DNA from 3 places in the Neobacillus sp. NPDC058068 genome. Region 3 is predicted to be linked to each of the others. Evidence: predicted binding sites of a transcription regulator. Region 3 holds the regulator's gene; each other region holds the start of a gene.
What was found. The regulator Rex, encoded in region 3, represses fermentation and respiration genes when NADH is low (regulators of the CRP and FNR family bind a similar motif). The targets are predictions, from matches to a motif close to TTGTGAAATATTTCACAA.
Positions count from the first base shown of each region.

Region 1 (7,082 bases), on a different contig from region 3:
TTTCAAAAGAACGAAGTCCCATACATACAAAAATTCCGATAGTTGTCAAAATAAGTGGTATCCATAAGCTGAATACAAAGGAAAATCCCCAAACAAAGAAAATACAGCTCATGATAAACGGTACACCGCTATTATTTGGCATATGAATTTTTTCATATTCACCTGGAAACAATTCATGACCATGTTTCTTTGCATCCCATAATGCTTCAGATGAATTCACATGCGGCAAAATGGCAAAATTATATGAAGGGACTGGCGTATGTGTTGCCCATTCTAATGATCGTGCATCCCATGGATCTGCTGAAATATCCCTTGAAGCGTAGCGAGTGCTGTAGTAGATGTTGTATACGATTAACGCAAACCCTACTGCAAGTCCTGCTGCACCAATAAACGAAACCATATTCCACGGTCCAAATCCAGTTGATTCGGAATAAGTGTACATCCGGCGCGCCTGCCCATCCAAGCCAGAGAAAAACATTGGGATAAATGCCAATAAGGTACTCATGGAAATAATCCATGCAGACAACTTACCAATTTTTTCATTTAACATAAATCCAAACATTTTTGGCCAATAATACGTAAGACCCGCCAACATGGCAAATACAACACCAGGAATAATTACCATGTGGAAGTGAGCAACTAAGAACATTGTGTTATGGTACTGATAGTCTGCAGCAGACATACCAAGCATAACACCTGTTACCCCGCCGATTGTGAAGGTCGGGATAAATAGTAGTGAATATAGCATCGGAGTCGTAATCTCAATTTTACCTTTCCAAAGTGTAAACAGCCAGTTGAATATTTTTACACCTGTCGGAACAGCGATCGCCATAGTGGTAATCGAGAAGATACTATTTGTTAGTGCCCCTTGACCCATGGTAAAGAAATGGTGCGTCCAAACTAAGAATGATAATAGGGAAATGATCACCATTGAGCCGACCATTGATTTATATCCATAAAGATTTCTACGAGCAAAGGTTGAAATAACCTCACTGTAAATCCCGAATGCCGGTAAAATTAAGATATACACCTCGGGATGTCCCCAAACCCAGAAGAAGTTCGCCCAAAGCATATCCATGCCGCCATTCGTCGTGGTAAAGAAATGCGTTCCAAATAAACGATCCATGGTTCCCATTGCAAGTAATACGGTTAATACTGGGAACGCAAAAACGATGATCGCATTCGTTACTAATGAAGCCCACGTGAACATCGGCATTTTCATCAATGTCATCCCTGGTGCTCTCATTTTTAGAATGGTCGTGATAAAATTGATCCCAGTCATTAAGGTCCCGATACCGGCAATTTGAATTGCAATCATATAATAATTCGTCCCTACCGATTCACTAAAATCGGTACCTGCCAGCGGGAAATACGAAGTCCATCCGGCGTCAGGTGAGCCTCCGATAACAAAAGAAATGTTGAAGAGCATGGCACCCATAAAAAACAACCAGAAGCTTAAGGCATTTAAACGCGGGAACGCTACGTCGCGCGCCCCTATTTGTAATGGCACAACAAAGTTCATTAATGCCATAATAAATGGCATCGCCATAAAAATAATCATGACGACTCCGTGTGTAGTGAAAATTTCATTATAGTGCTGAGCATCTAGCAGTTTGTTATCAGGAACAGCCAGCTGTGCCCGCATCATAATTGCGTCCACCCCACCCCGGAATAACATTAGAAGTGCAGAGATTAAATACATAATCCCAATCCGTTTATGGTCAACTGTTGTTAACCATTCTTGCCATAGATAACCCCACTTTTTAAAATAAGTTATCCCGGCGATGATGGCGATAACTGTTAGACCAATAGCAACCATCGAGGCATAAATCACAGGACTTGGATTTGGGATGGCAAAGCGATCAAAGAAATCCATACTAATTTGACTCCTTTCAGGAGAATTTTTTTCCAAACGTTTCAAACTTTAAAACTATTAATGGTGATGATGTTCTGATTCTGAACTAGTTTCACTTGCTTTTTCATCTTTTTCCATGTTCATAGAATGACCTGAACCATGATTGTGTCCACCATGTTCACCTTCAGGCGGCGGCAAAAATCCTAAATGGGTTCCAGTGTACGTGGACTGCCCCAGGTGACCAGGTTTAAGTAATTCGGTAAATTTGTCTTCTGTCAGAGGTTTTGCGGTTTTCTTAACCTCTTTAACCCATTTATCAAATTCAGTCTCAGGCATTGCCTTTACATTAAATGTATTTTCAGCGAAGCCCTTCCCGCTAAAGTTCGCATTACGTCCCATGTATTCACCTGGAACATCCGCTGCTAAGTGCAGCGTGTTGACCATGTCAGACATGGCATATTTTTGTCCGCCAAGCTGTGGTATCCAGAAACTAGTGATGGGACCATATGAATAAAGTTTAAATTCAATTGGACGGTCTGTTGGAATATACAAATAATTAACTGTTTCAATGTTTTCTTCCGGATAACTAAAATGCCATTTCCAATTTGAGGAGGATGCGTAAATTATTAATGGTTCTTTATCACCATACCCCGCCGGTTTCGCTTCAACTTTATAGTTACTTTGAACAGATACAATTGAGAGGAAAATGACAATTAGTACTGGAATTCCCACACAAATGGTTTCAACCAGCAAACTCCCTTCAATATGGGGAGGCTCATAATCTTTACTTTGTTTCGATGCACGATATTTTGTCAGCATAAATATCAGGATACCAAAAACGGCCAGAACAATAATCGACATAATTCCGATTGACAGCATAATGTCCTTGGATTGTGTGGCTGCCTGCGGTCCTTTAGGGTCCAAAACCTTTAACGGTTCACAACCCGTTAGCACAGTGGCTATAGTAAAAAGAAGTGACAATAAAGCCCATTTCATTTTTTAGTAATTCCCCTTTCTATTATTCTAGAAAACCTTTTTTAGATTAATATGTGATATAAATCACACTCTTGAATATATCTTAATACCAAATCGTTAGAAAGGACACCTCCAAATGAAATGTGTCACTGAATGTTCATATTCACCTTTTCAGAATAGAATTATTGGGCAAATCATTAGCTTTTTGAATGAAAATTTACTATCATAGAGAGTTTTGGTATTCGATAAACTACGAAAAGGATGGCTAATATCAGGATAACAATAACAAAGGCACCATCCAATTTTCGGATGGTGCCTGACACTTTTTTCTCCTTCAACAGTGGGTAATTATTATTTCATCATTTTCCATCTACCACTTCTTTCAGAATTTCATACGAACGTTTTTGTTTATTAGGATCGTAAATATAGGACACAGCCATGATTTCATCTACGTTATATTTTTCTTGAAAACGGCTCAACTGTTGTTTGACTGTCTCTTTGCTTCCCAATAATGTCACACTTGACATCGATGCGGCCATTTCTTTTTCCATTGGATTCCAAAGCACATCCATGTTTTCAACGGGCGGCTGTAACGGATTCCGCGAACCACGTACCACATTCAGGAAAAATTGGTGCTTCGTTGTTGATAACCAATTGGCTTCTTCATCTGTTTCCGCTGCAATGACATTTAAACAAACCATCATATATGGTTTGTCCAAATACTCTGACGGCTGGAAGCGGTCACGATAAATCGAAATCGCTTCTTCCATGAATCTTGGTGCAAAATGGGCGGCAAATACATAGGGAAGACCCATTTTTGCTGCCAAATAAGCGGAATCCGTGGAAGATCCAAGGATATAAATCGGAATATTTGTGCCTGCACCTGGATAGGCTCTCACATAACTTTGCTGTTCTTCAGGACCAAAATAGGTAAGTAATGACTTAACATCATCTGGAAATGTATAAACAGAATCATTTTTCGAGCGTCTTAGGGCATTGGCTGTCATCATATCGGTGCCAGGTGCGCGGCCCAGACCTAGGTCCACGCGATTCGGATAAATCGTGGCCATCGTTCCGAATTGTTCAGCTACCACTAACGGAGAATGGTTAGGAAGCATAATCCCGCCAGATCCCACACGAATGTGATTGGTATGCTCTAATGTATGTTTAATCAAGATTGACGTTGCTGAACTGACGAGCGTCGGAGAGTTATGATGTTCCGCAATCCAATACCGTTGATACCCCATTTTTTCCGCTGCTTGCGCAAGCTCCACCATTGCCTCAATGGCTTGCTTAGAGGTCTGTCCCTCCCTTATCGGGGCTAGATTTAAGACAGATACTGGTATTTGAATGTTTGCCATTTAGATTTGTCCTTTCATAAAAAAGATTACTACTATCTATAGTATCAATTGAAATATAAGAAACAAACTTAAATGCTTAAATAAGCTAAATCATTTATCAAAACTGATACAATAGGAATATACAACCATCTTATGAGGTGTAATAAATGGAGAAGGAAAATAAGGATTATAACCAAGAACAGCTGGATGAAGAAATGGATTGGGAAGCCTTCTTTGCAGGTGAAGAGCCTCAAGAATGGGAGAAAGAAAAAGCACAAAGAAAAAGGCGGAAAAGAGTAATCGCTAAAATAATTAGTTCACTACTCGTGTTTGCTTTATTAATAAGTGGATTAGGGATGTGGTTTGATGTCTTTAATCTCCCGGCAATCCGTTTTATTGAGGTGTCAAATAGGCTTTCGAAAAAAACAGAAGTAAGGGAATACAAGAAATCTGTTGTAACCCTTGAATGGAATGGGATAAAAGGCACAGGCTTTACTATCGCTTCCAATGGGTTAATCGTGACAAATGCACATGTGGTTGAAAATACAGAAAGAGTAAACGTACATTTAAGTACAGGGGAATCCTTTGTTGGAAAGGTCATCGCAAAACATCCAGAATTTGATCTTGCGATTGTTGATATCGAGGCGAAAAACCTCCCCGTTCTGCCGCTTGCCGTTGAAAAAGAGTGGGAGCAGCGGAAAGGCGAGAAAATTACCTTTATTGGCAACCCGCTAGCCTTTACCCAAATAGCGAATGAAGGCACGATTGTCGGTAAAGTCCTGTTAAAAGACTTGGATGCTCCGGTTATGATGATTAAGGCACCCATCTATAAAGGCAATAGTGGAAGTCCAGTAATAAATCAAAATGGAGAAGTAATTGGTGTCATCTTCGCCACGATACAGGACCCTAATATTGAAACAAAAGAAACTCTTGGGGCTGCAATACCTTCCTTTTACATACAGACAATCCTGGATGAAATCAACTGATGGAGGGGGACAGGCACCTTGTCCCCTCCTATCCATTGACATTAATCATAAACCATGATATTATTTATCTCGAATTAAAGATATTTGAAATCAAGGCAGTTGCTTATGCGAATTTATTAACTGCATTGGTCCTAGATTCCCTATTTCCTGAGTAGTGAACAGGCACAAATGGAATCATATAAATACACATAAATTGAGATTTGTTGGAGGAGATAAAATGAACGGACTAAAAGGAATTCACCATGTTACAGCGATTACCAGCAGCGCAGAAAAGAATTATCAATTTTTCACCTATGTTTTAGGGATGCGTTTAGTAAAGAAAACGGTCAATCAAGATGACATTCAGACCTATCATTTATTTTTTGCCGATGATGCTGGCAGCCCTGGTACTGATATGACTTTCTTTGATTTCCCCGGAATTCCTAAAGGTGTACATGGGACGAACGAGATTTCAAAAACTTCTTTCCGTGTACCAAGTGATGCTGCCATCGAATATTGGCTAAAACGCTTTGATCGTTTAGAAATCAAGCATACAGGTATCAAAGAACAATTTGGTAAAAAGACGCTGTCTTTTGTCGATTTTGATGACCAACAATACCAATTGATTTCAGATGAAAATAATCAAGGGGTTGTGAGCGGTACGCCATGGCAAAAAGGACCGATTCCATTAGAATTTGCAATAACTGGATTAGGACCCATCTTTGTTCGCGTGGCAAACTTTGATTACTTTAAAGAAATGATGGAAAAAGTTCTGTTATTTAAAGAAATTGGTCACGAAGGTTCTTTTCATTTATTTGAAGTCGGTGAAGGCGGCAATGGAGCCCAAGTAGTGGTCGAATATAATACGGTTCTTCCTCCCTCCCAACAAGGTTTTGGTACCGTTCACCATGCTGCCTTCCGTGTGGAAGACCGTACTGTTTTGGAAGAATGGATGAAACGGATTGAAGGCTTCGGGTTTGGTACCTCTGGATTTATTGACCGTTTCTTCTTCGGGTCATTATATGTTAGAGTGGCACCGCAAATTTTATTTGAATTTGCGACAGACGGACCCGGATTTATGGGAGATGAACCGTATGAAACACTCGGAGAAAAATTATCACTGCCTCCATTCTTAGAACCAAAACGAAATCAAATTGAGAAATTTGTTCGCCCGATTGATACCGTAAGAAGTACAAAAGAATTAGTGAAAGAATACAATTAACCTTTGTCAATCCAAATAAAAAAGCCCACTGGGCTTTTTTATTTTGTCTCCTCCCCCCTTTTTTCTTTGACATCCTTTTAAAAATAATGTACATTACCAATGTACGAACGTTTTTATTATAAATTACTTAAATATTCGTGTTTAGGGGTGCGATTTATGGAAAATGTATTTGATTACGAAGATATTCAGTTGATTCCAGCAAAATGTATAGTAAATAGCCGATCTGAGTGTGATACAACTGTAACATTGGGCGGCCATAAATTTAAATTACCCGTTGTGCCTGCCAATATGCAGACAATCATCGACGAAAAGATATCGGTTTATTTAGCGGAAAATGGCTACTTCTATGTGATGCATCGTTTTGAACCAGAAAAGCGCATAGCTTTTATTAAAGATATGAAATCCCGCGGATTAATTGCCTCGATAAGTGTTGGCGTCAAAGAGGAAGAATATCTATTCGTCCAGCAATTAGCAGAGGAACAACTTTCGCCTGAGTTCATTACCATTGATATCGCACATGGTCATTCCAACGCTGTGATTGAGATGATTAAGCATATTAAGAAGCATTTACCGCAAAGCTTTGTTATTGCTGGAAATGTCGGAACTCCTGAGGCAGTAAGAGAATTAGAACATGCCGGTGCAGATGCAACCAAAGTGGGCATTGGACCTGGAAAAGTATGTATCACCAAGATTAAAACTGGCTTTGGAACAGGCGGCTGGCAATT
Region 1 is NZ_JBHVSI010000001.1:8,155-15,236, reverse strand. It holds gene qoxB (cytochrome aa3 quinol oxidase subunit I) at 1-1,876, opposite strand, end outside; gene qoxA (cytochrome aa3 quinol oxidase subunit II) at 1,934-2,851, opposite strand; gene ACFVSW_RS00055 (LLM class flavin-dependent oxidoreductase) at 3,190-4,191, opposite strand; gene ACFVSW_RS00050 (S1C family serine protease) at 4,338-5,156, shown strand; gene ACFVSW_RS00045 (ring-cleaving dioxygenase) at 5,374-6,357, shown strand; gene guaC (GMP reductase) at 6,514-7,082, shown strand, end outside.
Region 1: a site for Rex is predicted at 2,903-2,920, ahead of qoxA (cytochrome aa3 quinol oxidase subunit II). Genes of this name have one in related genera too.

Region 2 (7,082 bases), on a different contig from region 3:
TTCGCCTCCGGTTAAGCGGATTTTTTCCACACCTATGCTGACAAAGATTTTGGCCAGCCGTTCAATTTCTTCATACGTCAGTAACGCGCTTCGCGGCAGGAATTCAAAATCCGGCCCAAATTGTTCAGCTGGCATACAGTACTGGCAGCGAAAATTACAGCGGTCAATCACTGAGATTCTTAAGTCACGTAATGGTCTATTTAATTTATCTTTAATAATGGTTTTTTCCATTTATATCAACTCCATTATTTTAAGAAGCTATTTTTTATTAGTGTACCAATGTATTAGAAAAATGGCAGTTACTTTATTCACTATCATAATACCTTTTAATCTTATGTTAATCTTAACAGATGTACACAAATGATTAAATGCTTGTTTGTGGATACATCTTTTTTTACCCTAATTTGATTCGACTTACACTCCAAATCATATAATCACAATTAAATTTAAAAAATCCGCATAAGTTTTCACTATATTGTCATTGTTTACTTCTTTTTAATGGCCAGTCTTGAGCTAAACTAATACTAAAGAATCTAATAAAAATTGATCAAAAAATAGATTGGCTTATAAATAGAATTTAGAGGTGATTCATATGACGATGACAATGAAACCAACCCATTCGATTGAAATAAAAGAATTGCTTAAATTTGCTGATCGGAAATTTAGAAGTGAACGAGGAAGCTTCCTATTTCAAGAGGGCATGCTGGCGGAAGAGCTTTACATTATCGTTTCCGGCAAAATTCAAATCAGCAAAATCACTTCAGACGGCCGTGAGCTTTCCTTAAGAATTTGCGGGGAAAACGATATTTGCGGCGAATTAACCCTTTTTACTGACAACCCAAGGTATTTATTAAGTGCCAAGGTTCTCGAAGAAGGAGAAATTGTCGCGATTAAAAAAGAAGTGATTGAAAGTGAAATATTTCAAAATAGTAAGCTAGCGTTTGAATTTATGAAATGGATGAGCGACCATTTCCGAAAAACACAGACGAAATTTCGCGATCTAGTCTTAAATGGAAAACGCGGTGCCCTATTCTCAACACTTATTCGGATGTCTAATAGTTATGGAATCCCAAAAAACAACGAAATTTTAATCGACTTACCGTTAACCAATCAAGAACTCGCAAACTTCTGCGGCACCTCTCGGGAAAGTACAAACCGCATTCTTAGTGATTTAAAGCGTGATAAAATTATTTCTGTAAAAAAAGGAAAAATATCGATATTAGATTTACAATACTTAAAGGACGAAATTGGCTGTGAAAATTGTTCAGCGGTTTACTGTAATATAGAATAAAATTAGTATTGTTTACGAGGCTGTCTCAATAATATTGAGGCAGCCTCCTGTTTTTATTGCGCTTGTTTCTCTCTTAATGATTTTGGAATATAGACACAGAATGGTTCGCTTTCAAGGTAGTCACCGGTCATCGCATATGCACGCGATCTTGAACCGCCGCATACATAGCGGAATTCACATACGCCGCATTTGCCTTTATAAAGATCTGGATTTCTTAACGATTGGAATATTGGTGACTCACGGTATATTTCAGCTAAAGGAGTTTCACGGACATTACCAGCCTTTACAGGTAATAACCCGCTTGGGTAGACATCCCCAATATGTGAAATAAATACAAAACCGTTTCCGTCATTAACGCCCTTCGGCGCTCGTCCAAGTCCGTCGATTGATCCTGTTAGCCCTTTTTCCGTAAAGGCACTTAAATAATCAATTTCATCTGCGGTTTCCTTCGCTTCGCGCATTTTTTGCTGAATTACAACACGGCGATAATGCATTGCTTCTGTTGTTTTAATATCAAAGGATACACGCTTGCTTAGATCATAAAGCCATCTGAAAACTTTTTCGTGTTCAACTGGAGAAATCATATCAGAGACCTGGCCTCTTCCTGTTGGAACTAGGAAAAAGACACTCCACAAGACACAGTTCAAATCTTCAACCATCTTTGCCATTTCTTCTAAATATTCAATATTGTATCTGGAAATAACCGTATTAATCTGAATCGGTAATCCCACTTCATGCAAATATTTAATTTTTTCCATGGTGAGATCGAATGAACCAGCCGTGCCGCGGAAATGGTCATGAACCTCTGCTGTTGGACCGTCAATACTAAATGCCCAACGGGAAAGCCCCACTTCCTTCGCCTTTTCAATTGCTTCTTTGGTAACATTCGGTGTCGCACTTGGTGTCATCGATACACGGACGCCTTTTTCAACTGCATATTTTGCAATTTCAAAAACATCTTCCCGCATAAGCGGATCTCCGCCCGTAAATACAAGGATTGGGTTGTTCATGTCATATATTTGATCAATTAAATGTTTACCTTCTTCAAACGACAACTCACGAGGATCCCTTTTATACTGGGCATCAGCTCGGCAATGCAAGCACTTTAACTGACATGCGCGTGTAAGCTCCCAAATTACGATAAAAGGATCTTTATTAAAATCTCGACTAAAAGCCATATGAAACGCCTCCCGAAAACAGCTATTTCAAACTCAAACAGCCTTAATACCTTGTATTATAAAGGTGTTTATAGTTGAAAAAAGTGAACTTTCTCACATCCTGCACGCTTTATATGTCCGTTTTGTGAATGCAAAAAAAAACAGCGGAGAATCTCTGCTGTTTTTAAGAAATGGTTAATACTTCATATTTAGCAGCAAGGTCAATAAAATCAGCCATTCCGCTGATTTTGCCAACTGTTAATTTTTCACTTACTCCATAATGGTCAGCGCATGTTTTACAGGCAAAAATTTCTGTGCCCCTGTCTTCTAATTCTTTCAAATGAACGGATACAAACGAATCCTCGGTCATCGTCAGCACGCCGCTGTTCATACAAAAAACTGCGGCAGGAAGCTCATCCTTTTGCTTCACAATCGTAAAAAATGTTTCAAGAATAGTTTCACCAAGTACTTGGTCTCCCCGTCCGAGCTGATTCGAGCTTACTAAAATGATTTTATTTTTCATATTGGTTCACTGCCCCTTAACGAATGCCTAAGGCAATTTTCGCATAACGTGACATCATCTCTTTGTTCCATGGCGGATTCCAAACAATATTTACTTCTGTGTCTTTAACCTCAGGGATATCTGCCAGAGCTCTCTTTACTTGATCGACAATCGTTCCCGCAAGCGGGCAGCCCATTGAGGTTAATGTCATCGAAACCGTTACTAGCCCTTCATCATCCATTTCAACATCATAGACTAAACCTAAATTAACAATATCTACGCCAAGCTCAGGGTCAATAACTAACTCCATTGCGCCCATAATATTTTCTTTTAATTCTTCATTCATTTCCATTCACTCCTATATATTGATATTATCTAGTATAAATAAAATTAGTATATCTGTTTTCTAAAGCTTTTGATGTGAATTTTTTTACAGGTTAGCTATAAAATTGTTAACATGGTAAGTATAGAGAAAATAATTCCCCATAATATTAGTGTATCATGGAGACAAACATTTTCCTAAAGCGACGCATTGATTGATAAAAATTGATAGTAAGAAGGGGACCCCATATGACAGAGAGACATTTAATCGCATTAGACCTTGACGGGACGTTATTAAAAGATGATAAAACAATTTCCGCCAAAACAAAGGAAATCATAAATAAAGCAAGAGAAGATGGACACATCGTTATGATTGCCACGGGAAGGCCTTATCGTTCCAGCGAAATGTATTATCGCGAGCTGGATTTGGACACGCCGATTGTCAATTTTAACGGGGCATTTATGCACCATCCGCGAAACCCTAATTGGGGCTATTTTCACGAGCCTCTTGATGTAAAGGTAGCAAAAGATATCGTTGAAGCCTGCAGAAGCTTTCAGTTTCATAATATTATTGCCGAAGTGATTGATGATGTCTATTTCCATTATCACGATGAAAAGCTTTTAGATATTTTTAGCTATGGCAACCCCAAAATTACTACAGGGGATTTGGCTAATTTTTTGCAGGATGCTCCAACAAGCATGCTGATCCATACCGAGGAAGATCAGTTAAAAACGATTCGTGACCATTTATCTGCGGTGCATGCCGAAGTAATTGACCATCGCAGCTGGGCAGCTCCATGGCATGTAATTGAAATCATTAAGGTCGGTTTAAACAAGGCAGTGGGTCTAAAAAAGGCTTCTGAATATTTTGGCATTCCAGCTGAAAGAATTGTCGCATTTGGTGATGAAGATAATGATCTGGAAATGCTTGAATATGCCGGTCGCGGGATTGCTATGGGAAATGCGATTGATCAGGTGAAAAGTATTGCCAATGAAGTCACGTTAACGAATGAAGAGGATGGCGTTGGACAATATTTGGCGGAATTGTTAAATATTAAATTATAAAGCGGAAGTGTACGTCTCTCTAAATGAATCCAGCCATTTTGGAGCATACTATTATGTGAGACAGCGCTGCTGTTTCAATACGAGCTTCTTAGCATATTGGAGGGATTCGAATGGGTAAATCAAACAAATCAAAACGCTTTGTCCAGCAAGGAAAGGATACCGTTACCAAGCATGCCGAACGTATTCCTTATCACATGACCTACGCTGAAGCAGAAGCTCAGAAAATGGCCAATGTGCATGAATCCTCGCTGGGAGGAATTTAACATGGGAAACCAATTGTTCCAGGAAGCACGGAGATTTGTTGAGATGGCGAAATCCGCTAACCCTGCTGACCTTGATTCTGCTGCCGCTAAGGCAAAGAATGCACTTCGTTCTGCCTATGCCAATTCGACCGTGGCAGAGCAAGCCCAGCTCCAACAAATGCAGCAAGAGCTTGAACAGATTCAATAGCAGGAAAAGCGGAAGCACCATAAACAAGGCGCTTCCGCTTTTCTGTTTTGTCTAGCTGCAGCGCCTAGCCCCTCGAGGTCATAAGCCAATCCGGCAAGAAGGTTAAAAAACAACCTTCTCACCGGCTCGTCTTATGCTTGTCGGGGCTGACCAAGGCGCTTCCGCTTTCTGTTATTCTCTTCGAAAAAAGCCATACACTGCGGCTGTTTGGACGATATTAGTAAATGCATGGGGGTCTACATCCTTAATGATTTTCTCCAAATCATATAGTTCATAGCGGGTAATGACAATCATCAACATATCTTTTGGTTCATTGGAGAACGCTCCTCTCGCAGGAAGCATTGTAATCCCTCTAACAAGTGATGCATGAATCGCCTGTTTTAGTTCCTCCGCATTTTTGGTAATAATCATCGCTGTTAGTTTTGCGTGCCTAGTATGGATGGCATCAATTACTCTTGTCGAGGCATATAAAACAACAAGTGTGTAAAGAGCTTTCTCCCATCCATATAGATACCCAGCAGTCATTACTATAATCGCGTTTAAGACAAACATATAAGGCCCTACCGGTTTATCCTTCATCCTTGATAAAACCATAGCGATGATATCGACACCGCCTGTGGATGCTCCCCATTTCAAGGTAATTCCAACCCCAATAGCTTGAATGACACCACCAAATACAGCATTAAGTAAAATATCTTGTGAAAATTTGTAGACTGGGATTATTGTGAGAAATAAAGATGAAAGCACAACACTTATAAAACTATAAAATGTAAAAGATTTACCTACCTTCTTCCAACCGAGAATGGCTACAGGTATATTTAGCACAAGTAATAAAAAGCCCATCGATACATGGATTGGTGAATAATCACTAAGCACCTTCGAAAGTAATTGAGCGATTCCTGTAAAACCGCTGGAATAGACATTCGCTGGGATAAGAAAAAAATTCATGGCTAGTGCATTTAATATTGCACCAAGAATTACAATAAATATTTTTTTCGTTTGAAGCCAAATCAAAGGTATGTCCCCCTTTTAAATCACAAAATAGGTAATTGTATTTTTAAGTCTAAACCGATAAACTGAAACTAACTATATAAGTTTTGAAAGCAGGTGAGCTTCATGCCGGTAAAAATACTCGCTGACAGCGCATGCGATTTACCAAAAAGTTTTTATGAAGAAAATAATGTTACTTTAATCCCGTTGAAGGTCCATATTAATGATGAAGAATTTGAAGATGTAAAAACGATTGACCCCAAAACCGTCTATAATGCAATCCGAAATGGAATTGTCCCGAAAACTTCTCAAGCTTCTCCACTTGCGTTTGAAGAAGTCTTTACCGAAATGGCGGAAAAAAATGAAGACGGTATATACATAGCATTCTCTTCAGAATTATCCGGCACTTATTCAACCGCTGTTATGATTCTTGACCAAGTGAAGGAAAAATATCCAAACTTTCATTTAACGATTGTTGATACAAAATGTGCATCACTTGGATTTGGTCTTGTAGTCATGGAAGCAGCAAGGCTCGCCGCAAAAAATGCAGCGAAAGAAGAAATATTAAAAGAAGTGCGATTTAGAAGCCAGCATATGGAGCATCTTTTTACGGTAGAGGATTTAGACTATTTGGCAAAGGGCGGCCGGGTCTCGAAAGCGTCAGCCTTTTTGGGCGGATTATTGAATATCAAGCCTATATTAAACGTGGAAGATGGCAAACTTGTTCCTATCGAAAAAATCCGCGGAAAGAAGAAGGTGTTTCGTCGGATTATTGAGCTTATGAACGAGCGCGGTAAAGATTTGAAGGAACAAATAATTGGCATTAGCCATGCCGATAATGAAGCAGGGGCCTTAGAAATGAAAGCGCTGATTGAAGAAGCATTTCATCCGAAAGAAGTCTATATTTCTTCGATTGGCTCCACGATAGGATCCCATACAGGCGCAGGAACAATCTCGATATTCTTTTTAAACCAATTGCCAAACCAATAATAAATGAGTGAGGTACATCGAGGGCACTAAAAATATTTGAATTTTTCAATAGTGCTGAAAAGCAGTAAAAAAAGACGACTCTAAAATTCCAAAAGTGAATTTTGAGGCGTCTTTTTGTTCATGAGGGTATCTATCTGATTAAAAGAACCCTGTTGATTGGAGCGGAAGGCGGCGAAGACTCCTGCGGGAGTACGGGGCAGGGGAGACCCCGCAGGCGCTTCAGCGCCGAGGAGGCTCCCCGGCACGCCCGCGGAAAGCGAAGCCGCCTGGAGCGGAAATCAACAGCCAGTTTAGACACACAACCCTAAATTAAAGG
Region 2 is NZ_JBHVSI010000002.1:304,219-311,300, forward strand. It holds gene moaA (GTP 3',8-cyclase MoaA) at 1-231, opposite strand, end outside; gene ACFVSW_RS03775 (Crp/Fnr family transcriptional regulator) at 593-1,291, shown strand; gene ACFVSW_RS03780 (TIGR04053 family radical SAM/SPASM domain-containing protein) at 1,345-2,469, opposite strand; gene ACFVSW_RS03785 (DsrE family protein) at 2,633-2,971, opposite strand; gene ACFVSW_RS03790 (metal-sulfur cluster assembly factor) at 2,988-3,296, opposite strand; gene ACFVSW_RS03795 (Cof-type HAD-IIB family hydrolase) at 3,521-4,336, shown strand; gene ACFVSW_RS03800 (hypothetical protein) at 4,447-4,599, shown strand; gene ACFVSW_RS03805 (DUF3813 domain-containing protein) at 4,601-4,786, shown strand; gene ACFVSW_RS03810 (YitT family protein) at 4,958-5,800, opposite strand; gene ACFVSW_RS03815 (DegV family protein) at 5,903-6,766, shown strand.
Region 2: a site for Rex is predicted at 2,551-2,568, ahead of ACFVSW_RS03780 (TIGR04053 family radical SAM/SPASM domain-containing protein). Genes of this name have one in related genera too.

Region 3 (7,082 bases):
TCGTAGATGTCGCCGAACCCCTTTGCTCCATGCCAAATGGATGAATGGCGGCCATACTTAAGACTGAAAAAGAAAATCCTACTCCTAGGCCAATAACAATCATGTAAAGCGTTAAGAACAGCCTGCTTGTATCCGGCGTGATGGTGCTTAATAACAAGAATCCAATAATCAAAATCACACCAGATAAAAACATGATGTTCCGGTAGCTCATTTTTGTCGTCAAAAACCCGCCGACCTGTGCCGTTACAACGGAGCCGAGCATCATTGGCAATAAAATCAGCCCCGAATTGGTGGCACTGCCGCCGTATACCCCCTGAACGAAAAACGGAATATAAACCGTTGCGGCCATAAACGCTGCCCCGTAAAACAAGCCAACAATCGTACTTCCGGCAAACAGCTGGTTCTTAAACATCGAAAACGAAATAATCGGGGCCTTCGCTTTTGTCTCAACCAATAAGAAGATGAGAAAAAGAACCGCAAATCCCGCAAATAGACTTAAAATGACCGTAGAATCCCAGTCATACGTCTGTCCGCCAAGTTCAAGGGCAAACATTAAACATACAACGGCACCAACTAAGGTAACCGCACCCCACCAATCAATTGATTGCTTTTGGTGAATCGGTGATTCTTTGTAAGAGAAAACAATAAAAATCAGCGATAAAATCCCCAGCGGCAAATTAATATAGAAAATCCAATGCCAGCTGATATGGTCAGTAATATACGCTCCGAGCAAAGGTCCAAATATACTCGACAGTCCAAAAACAGCCCCGAACAAGCCGCCCATTTTCCCGCGCTTTTCAGGCGGAAATAGGTCAAACATAATCGTAAACGCGATTGGAACAAGCGCGCCGCCGCCGACTCCTTGTATCGCCCGGTAGATACTTAATTGCGTAATCGTTTCTGCTGTACCACACAATATGGAACCTGCCATAAACAAAAGTAATCCAAAAATAAAGAATCGCTTTCTGCCATACATATCCGATAGTTTACCGAAAATCGGCATCCCTGCCATTTCCGCCACCATATAAGCCGAAATCACCCAGACAAATTTTTCGAGCCCGCCCAGGTCACCGACAATCGTCCCCATCGCCGTAACGACTATCGTATTATCCATTGAGGCCATCAAAATCGCCAATAGTAATCCTGCAACAACCAATCCTAACTTACTTTCCTTTGTGACCATCCCATTCTCCTTTAAAGTTGTGTCTTTGTTTTTATTATTGCTGAAGGGTCATGCGTTAACTCATTGGTATACTCGACCAACCCTATTTGGCAGCCGGGGCCAATTTTGACCATTTTGCCGCGAACGGTATCTGCCTTTGTATTTTCAAGGTAGATGTCGTCCCCTTCAATTACTTTAGCAGTAAGGAATCCCGTCTCTTTTCCAAACGAAAGCAGTGAATTCTTCTTCCTTTTCACCGTGATTTTCCCGCCGCCAATTTCCTCAGCACGACTCTCCCCAAATCTTAATGAAACTTTAATCGTTTCGGCGGTTAAAAGTCCTGTGATTTCAAAACCGCCGCTAGAATCGAACGTCTCATATTCCACATCGCCATTAACCGCAATACTCCCTTTAATGGTCGCATCATCTCCACTAAGTCTTTCGCCGACTTCGAGCAATCCGAGAATCTTCATTTTTTTCAAAAGGGCATGGCCGCCAACCTTCATCGTCCCCATGACAAGTGTTTGGTCAGCCTCCATATTCCCTTTAAATTCTGCCTCACCAATAATTTTCACGGAGCCAACAGTAGCATTTTCGACCGCTTCACTTGTTCCGTAAACATGGAAATCGGAACAATCAACATCATTTACAATTGTCCCTTCTCCTCTAATGCTGACTTTATCGTAATGGCCCCCAGGATAGCTTCCCGATCCATTAATAATTAGATTTTCGCTTTTTCCCATTACCTTCTCCTCCTCTTAAACCTTTTTTGACTCACCAACTACGGCATTTCTATCCTGTGAATATTCTTCCGTGTATTCAACTGCGCCAATTTGACAATTAGGTCCAATCTTTACCTGATTGCCGCGGACCACTTTTGCGATCGTATTTTCAAGTTCAATAATGTCCCCTTCAATTAAGTCCGTTTCCAGTTGCGTTTTAAAAAAGGGCTTGAATAACGTGCCGATGAACGACCCTTTATGTTGTTTTACGGTTATCGTCTGTCCGCCAATTTCTTTCGCCTTACATTCTCCGTATATCTCAACATCAACTTGATCAGCATTTAACAGGCCGCCAATCGTAAAGCGATATTTTCCTTTAAAAATTTCAGCTTCACAATCTTCACCCACCGATAAAATCCCATGACAGTTTATTTCCTCACTTTTAACTTTGCCGCCAACAGAGGCTTTGCCTGAAACATAGAGATGTTTCGCATACAGGTTTTTCTCAATTTTTGCTGTTCCTTCCACCGTAACCTGTTGGCTATCGATCGTTCCTTTAAAACTCGCATTTCCACTTATTTTAGCTGTATTTGCTTTCACATCGCCTTTGACCGTACCTGAACCATTGCATTCAAAGTCACTACACTCTAAATCACTGTTAACCGTTCCATGTCCATTCAATGTAACAAGCTGGAATTTCCCGCCATTAGATGCCCCAACCCCATTAATGACCAAATCTCCTCTATTCTTTAATTCCATTGCCATTCTCCTTTATAATAATTTCGACTTAATCTCTTCCATACAAGTCATTAGTGACAGTGACACTACCATTTTCGTTCCCGGTTCAAAATGAACGGCTTCTGCATTAATTAATAATAGGCACGAAGATACCCCAAGCTTTCGGGCAATCACCAATTCACAGCTTTTTTGTTTGATAAGTGGCGCATTATCCTTTAATACTTGTAAGACCATTTTCCCCTCATCCAAATTAATTTCACCCGACTGAAGCAGCTTTTCTAACACATATACTTCAAGAATTCTTGGAAAATGAAATGTAAGACCGCTCTTATCATTCTCTAGGTAAAAATTCATCACTGCAGCAGAAACAATGTTACGTTTGATTAAATCATCCTTTTCCAATTGCAAATCACTAATATTCGGCGAAAACATATCGGCCAGTTCATCTAACGAAAGATTTTCCTTCATCGTTTGGATTTTATCGATTCTATCTAAAATCTTTTCTTTTGGAAAAAAGGTTTCCTGACCGGTAAATGTCGATTTTCGAATAAACCATTCTTCAGGAATCAAATCCTTCCGCTTCCACCGATACAGCTGTCCGTACGAAATCCCTGCTAGATCTAATAAATCCTTCTTAGAAATTAACTCCTCGCTCATGTTGAAAACCCCTTTCTGTTTTATAATGTAACATAACACTGTTACGCATGTAAAGCGGGAAAAATAAAAAAGGGCTTTCCACAAGTTTATGCTCGTGAAAAACCCTTAAACATATTATTCTTCTAGCTCTGCGGTCGGATAGTGCTTTAAAAAGTAAATTAATGATTGCAGCTCTACTGCTAAATCGATATGGTGGACCCGAATGGAAGGAGGAACATTTAACCGTGCTGGCGTAAAATTTAATATCCCTTTCACATCAGCCTTCACAAGTCGATCGGTAATCTGCTGAGCGACCTGCGCGGGAACGGTTAGAATCGCTACCGATATATTTTCATTGGCTAGGACGTTCTCCAATTCATCAAGATGGTAGACCGGTACCTCACGAATCTTCGTTCCCATTTTATTCGGATCGACATCAAAGGCAAATTCTATTTTTGTGTTATTGTTTTTTAAAAAATTATAGTTTAAAAAGGCAGTACCAAGATTACCGACCCCAATTAAGGCCACCTTTGTTAGTTCATCTTGATCTAAGGTTTTGCGGAAGAAGGTTAATAAATAATTGACGTTATAACCGTAGCCCTTTTTGCCTAAGGCACCAAAATAGGAAAAATCCCTGCGAATGGTTGCCGAGTCCACTTTCACTGCTTCGCTCAGTTCTGCTGAAGAAACCCTTTGTTTACCGGAAGAATGAAGGTTTTTTAAAAATCGATAGTAGAGGGGCAGCCGTTTTGCTGTCGCCTGTGGTATTTTCATTGTTTCATTACCCATAATCTCCCACACCCCTTGAATGATTTAGTTAAATTTCATCGGTTCGTTTATAATCCCCGTTTTTACCGCCCGTTTTCTCGACTAAATAGGTCGGTCCGATGACCATCCCTTTGTCCACTGCTTTACACATATCATAAACGGTTAAGGCACAAGCTGCGGCTGCTGTTAACGCTTCCATTTCCACACCTGTGTTCCCTTTTGTTTTGACTGCTGCCGCAATTTGCAGGTGATAGTTCTCTTTCTGATCCGCTTCCCATGAGAAAGAAATGTTCACTCCTGTTAGCGGAATCGGGTGACACATTGGAATCAGATCCCATGTTTTTTTGGCCGCCATAACAGCTGCTACCTGGGCCACAGCTAACACATCGCCCTTTTTCATTTCATTATTGGTTATCTTTTCATAAATCTCTTTACTAACAGTTATGCTGGAATGTGCCAGAGCGGTCCGTGCAGTTTCTGGTTTATCACTTACGTCGACCATTTTCGCTCTGCCTTCCTCATTAAAATGTGTAAAATCTGCCATATAAAAAATCCTCCTCTCAAATCATACACTATTTTTCCTATTATGTGTGTGAAACTTTGAACTAGTTCAAACATTTTTTTCGTTGAAGGAAACCCGCTCTTAAAGCCCTTTATTGCCGACACTCTAGTTATACGGTACACTATTTGTATGTAAGAGGTGAATGAAAATGATTTTACTGCAGGTCAATCAACTACAAAAATATTATGGTGCTGACCTTATTTTATCGAATATTAAGCTAGAATTACAAACGCGAGACCGGGTGGCGCTTGTTGGCCGCAATGGTGCAGGCAAATCGACGCTTTTAAAGATCATTGCCGGACACTTGTCACATGATGGCGGAGATATAATCAAACCAAAAGAAGTAACCATTGGTTATTTAGCGCAAAATACCGGATTAGAATCGAATTTGTCCATTTGGGAAGAAATGTTGACTGTCTTCGAACCGCTTCAATTGATGGAAAAGTCGCTTCGCAGGCTTGAGGAACAGATGGCTGACCCCGGTGTGTTTGAAGACAATGAAAGATATGAACGTGTTCTTAAGGAATATGACCAGCTTCAGGTGAAATTTAAGGAGACTGGCGGCTATCAATACGAAGCAGATATTCGCTCCGTGCTCCATGGGTTAAGTTTCCACGAAAGCGCGCTTGCGATTTCAAGTTTAAGCGGCGGACAGAAAACCCGCCTTGCTTTAGGAAAATTACTATTAACAAAACCTGATATCTTAATTTTGGACGAGCCGACCAATCATCTCGACATCGATACTCTTTCATGGCTTGAGCAATATTTACAGAGTTACGATGGCGCCATTTTAATTGTCTCACATGACCGATATTTTTTAGATAAAGTAGTCACTCAAGTTTACGAAGTATCCCGCAAACAAATTCAAAGGTTTACGGGCAACTATAGTTCTTACCTTGACCAAAAAGCCGCCAATTATGAGCGCGATATGAAGGTTTACGAAAAACAGCAGCAGGAGGTTGCTGATCTTCAGGACTTTATCCAGCGGAACTTAGCACGGGCCTCGACGACTAAACGAGCACAAAGCCGCCGGAAAAAGCTCGAGAAGATGGAAATTATCGACCGTCCATTAGGTGGTGAAAAGTCCGCTACCTTCTCGTTTGAAATCGAGAAACAAAGCGGAAATGATGTTTTGGCAGTGGATTCGCTTGCTGTCGGTTACGGCAATGAAAAAATTTCTGAGGACATCAACTTCCGTGCCTATAAAGGGGAAAGCATTGCCCTTGTCGGACCAAACGGAATCGGCAAATCAACACTGTTAAAAACGATTATCAATCGATTGCCCGCGCTTGCCGGAACGATTCAATATGGAACAAACCTTGCGATTGGGTATTACGACCAGGAACAGGCCGAGTTAACCTCCAATAAGCGCGTGTTGAATGAGCTCTGGGATGATTATCCGCTTAAAAATGAAAAGGAAATCCGGACGGTTCTCGGTAATTTCTTATTTTCCGGCGATGATGTGCTGAAGATAGTTTCTACCTTAAGCGGCGGTGAAAAAGCCCGACTTGCCCTTGCTAAACTGATGCTTGAGAAGGCAAATGTGTTAATTTTGGACGAGCCAACTAACCATTTAGACCTTGATAGCAAAGAAGTGCTGGAGAATGCCTTAATCGATTATCCAGGCACCATTTTGTTTGTCTCACATGATCGCTATTTCATTAACCGGATCGCTACAAAGGTACTGGAACTGAGCGGGAATGGAAGCAGTGAATATCTTGGGGATTATGATTATTATCTAGAAAAAAAACTGGAGCAAAAAGAACTTGAAGCGCTTGCGCTTGAAGATTTAGCAAAAAAGGCAGCCTATTCCGCAACGCACGAGAAAAATAGTTATCAACAGGATAAGGAAAGTAAAAAGCTTGAACGGCAGCGAAAAAGAAAATTAGATGAAATCGAGCTGCGCATCGAAGTGCTTGAGGAACAAATTGGCGATTATGAGCAGCAATTATGTGCACCAGAGATTTTTCAAGACCACGAAAAAGTTTTGGAAATCAACCTAAAAAGTGAAAAAGCGAAGACAGAGCTTGAGCACTTGATGGAGGAATGGGCGGAGTTAGCGGAATAATGGTTGAAACCGGGCGGGATGTCTGGTTTCAACCATTATTTTTTTGGATATATATATGATATCTGCAAATTCTGGTGTGTTATTGACAGATTTTAATTTGAAATTGAAAATGAAAGAAACTATATCAACAAATTTTAAAGGATATCAACAATTTTTAAGAAATCCTTCGCTTTTCCACAACTTTATTCACACTTTAAACAGAATAATTTCAGGAGTTTTATAAGCTTTTCCACATTATCCACAATAAGTTGCGTTTTTATCCACATTGCCCACACAATCCACAGGCTTATCCACATTTATTACTTTTTCTATCTTTTTTTATAAAATCTTATCCACAAAGGACGTAAATAGCGTTACTGATTCGTTTATGCTGCACTCCCCCCCTTTTCGAAAAAAAAACTCTTCTTATTCAGAAGAGTTGGTTAA
Region 3 is NZ_JBHVSI010000018.1:3,144-10,225, reverse strand. It holds gene ACFVSW_RS19930 (MDR family MFS transporter) at 1-1,183, opposite strand, end outside; gene ACFVSW_RS19925 (cytoplasmic protein) at 1,195-1,905, opposite strand; gene ACFVSW_RS19920 (polymer-forming cytoskeletal protein) at 1,921-2,643, opposite strand; gene ACFVSW_RS19915 (YhbD family protein) at 2,656-3,279, opposite strand; gene ACFVSW_RS19910 (redox-sensing transcriptional repressor Rex) at 3,394-4,047, opposite strand; gene moaC (cyclic pyranopterin monophosphate synthase MoaC) at 4,076-4,570, opposite strand; gene ACFVSW_RS19900 (ABC-F family ATP-binding cassette domain-containing protein) at 4,737-6,656, shown strand; gene tsaD (tRNA (adenosine(37)-N6)-threonylcarbamoyltransferase complex transferase subunit TsaD) at 7,079-7,082, opposite strand, start outside.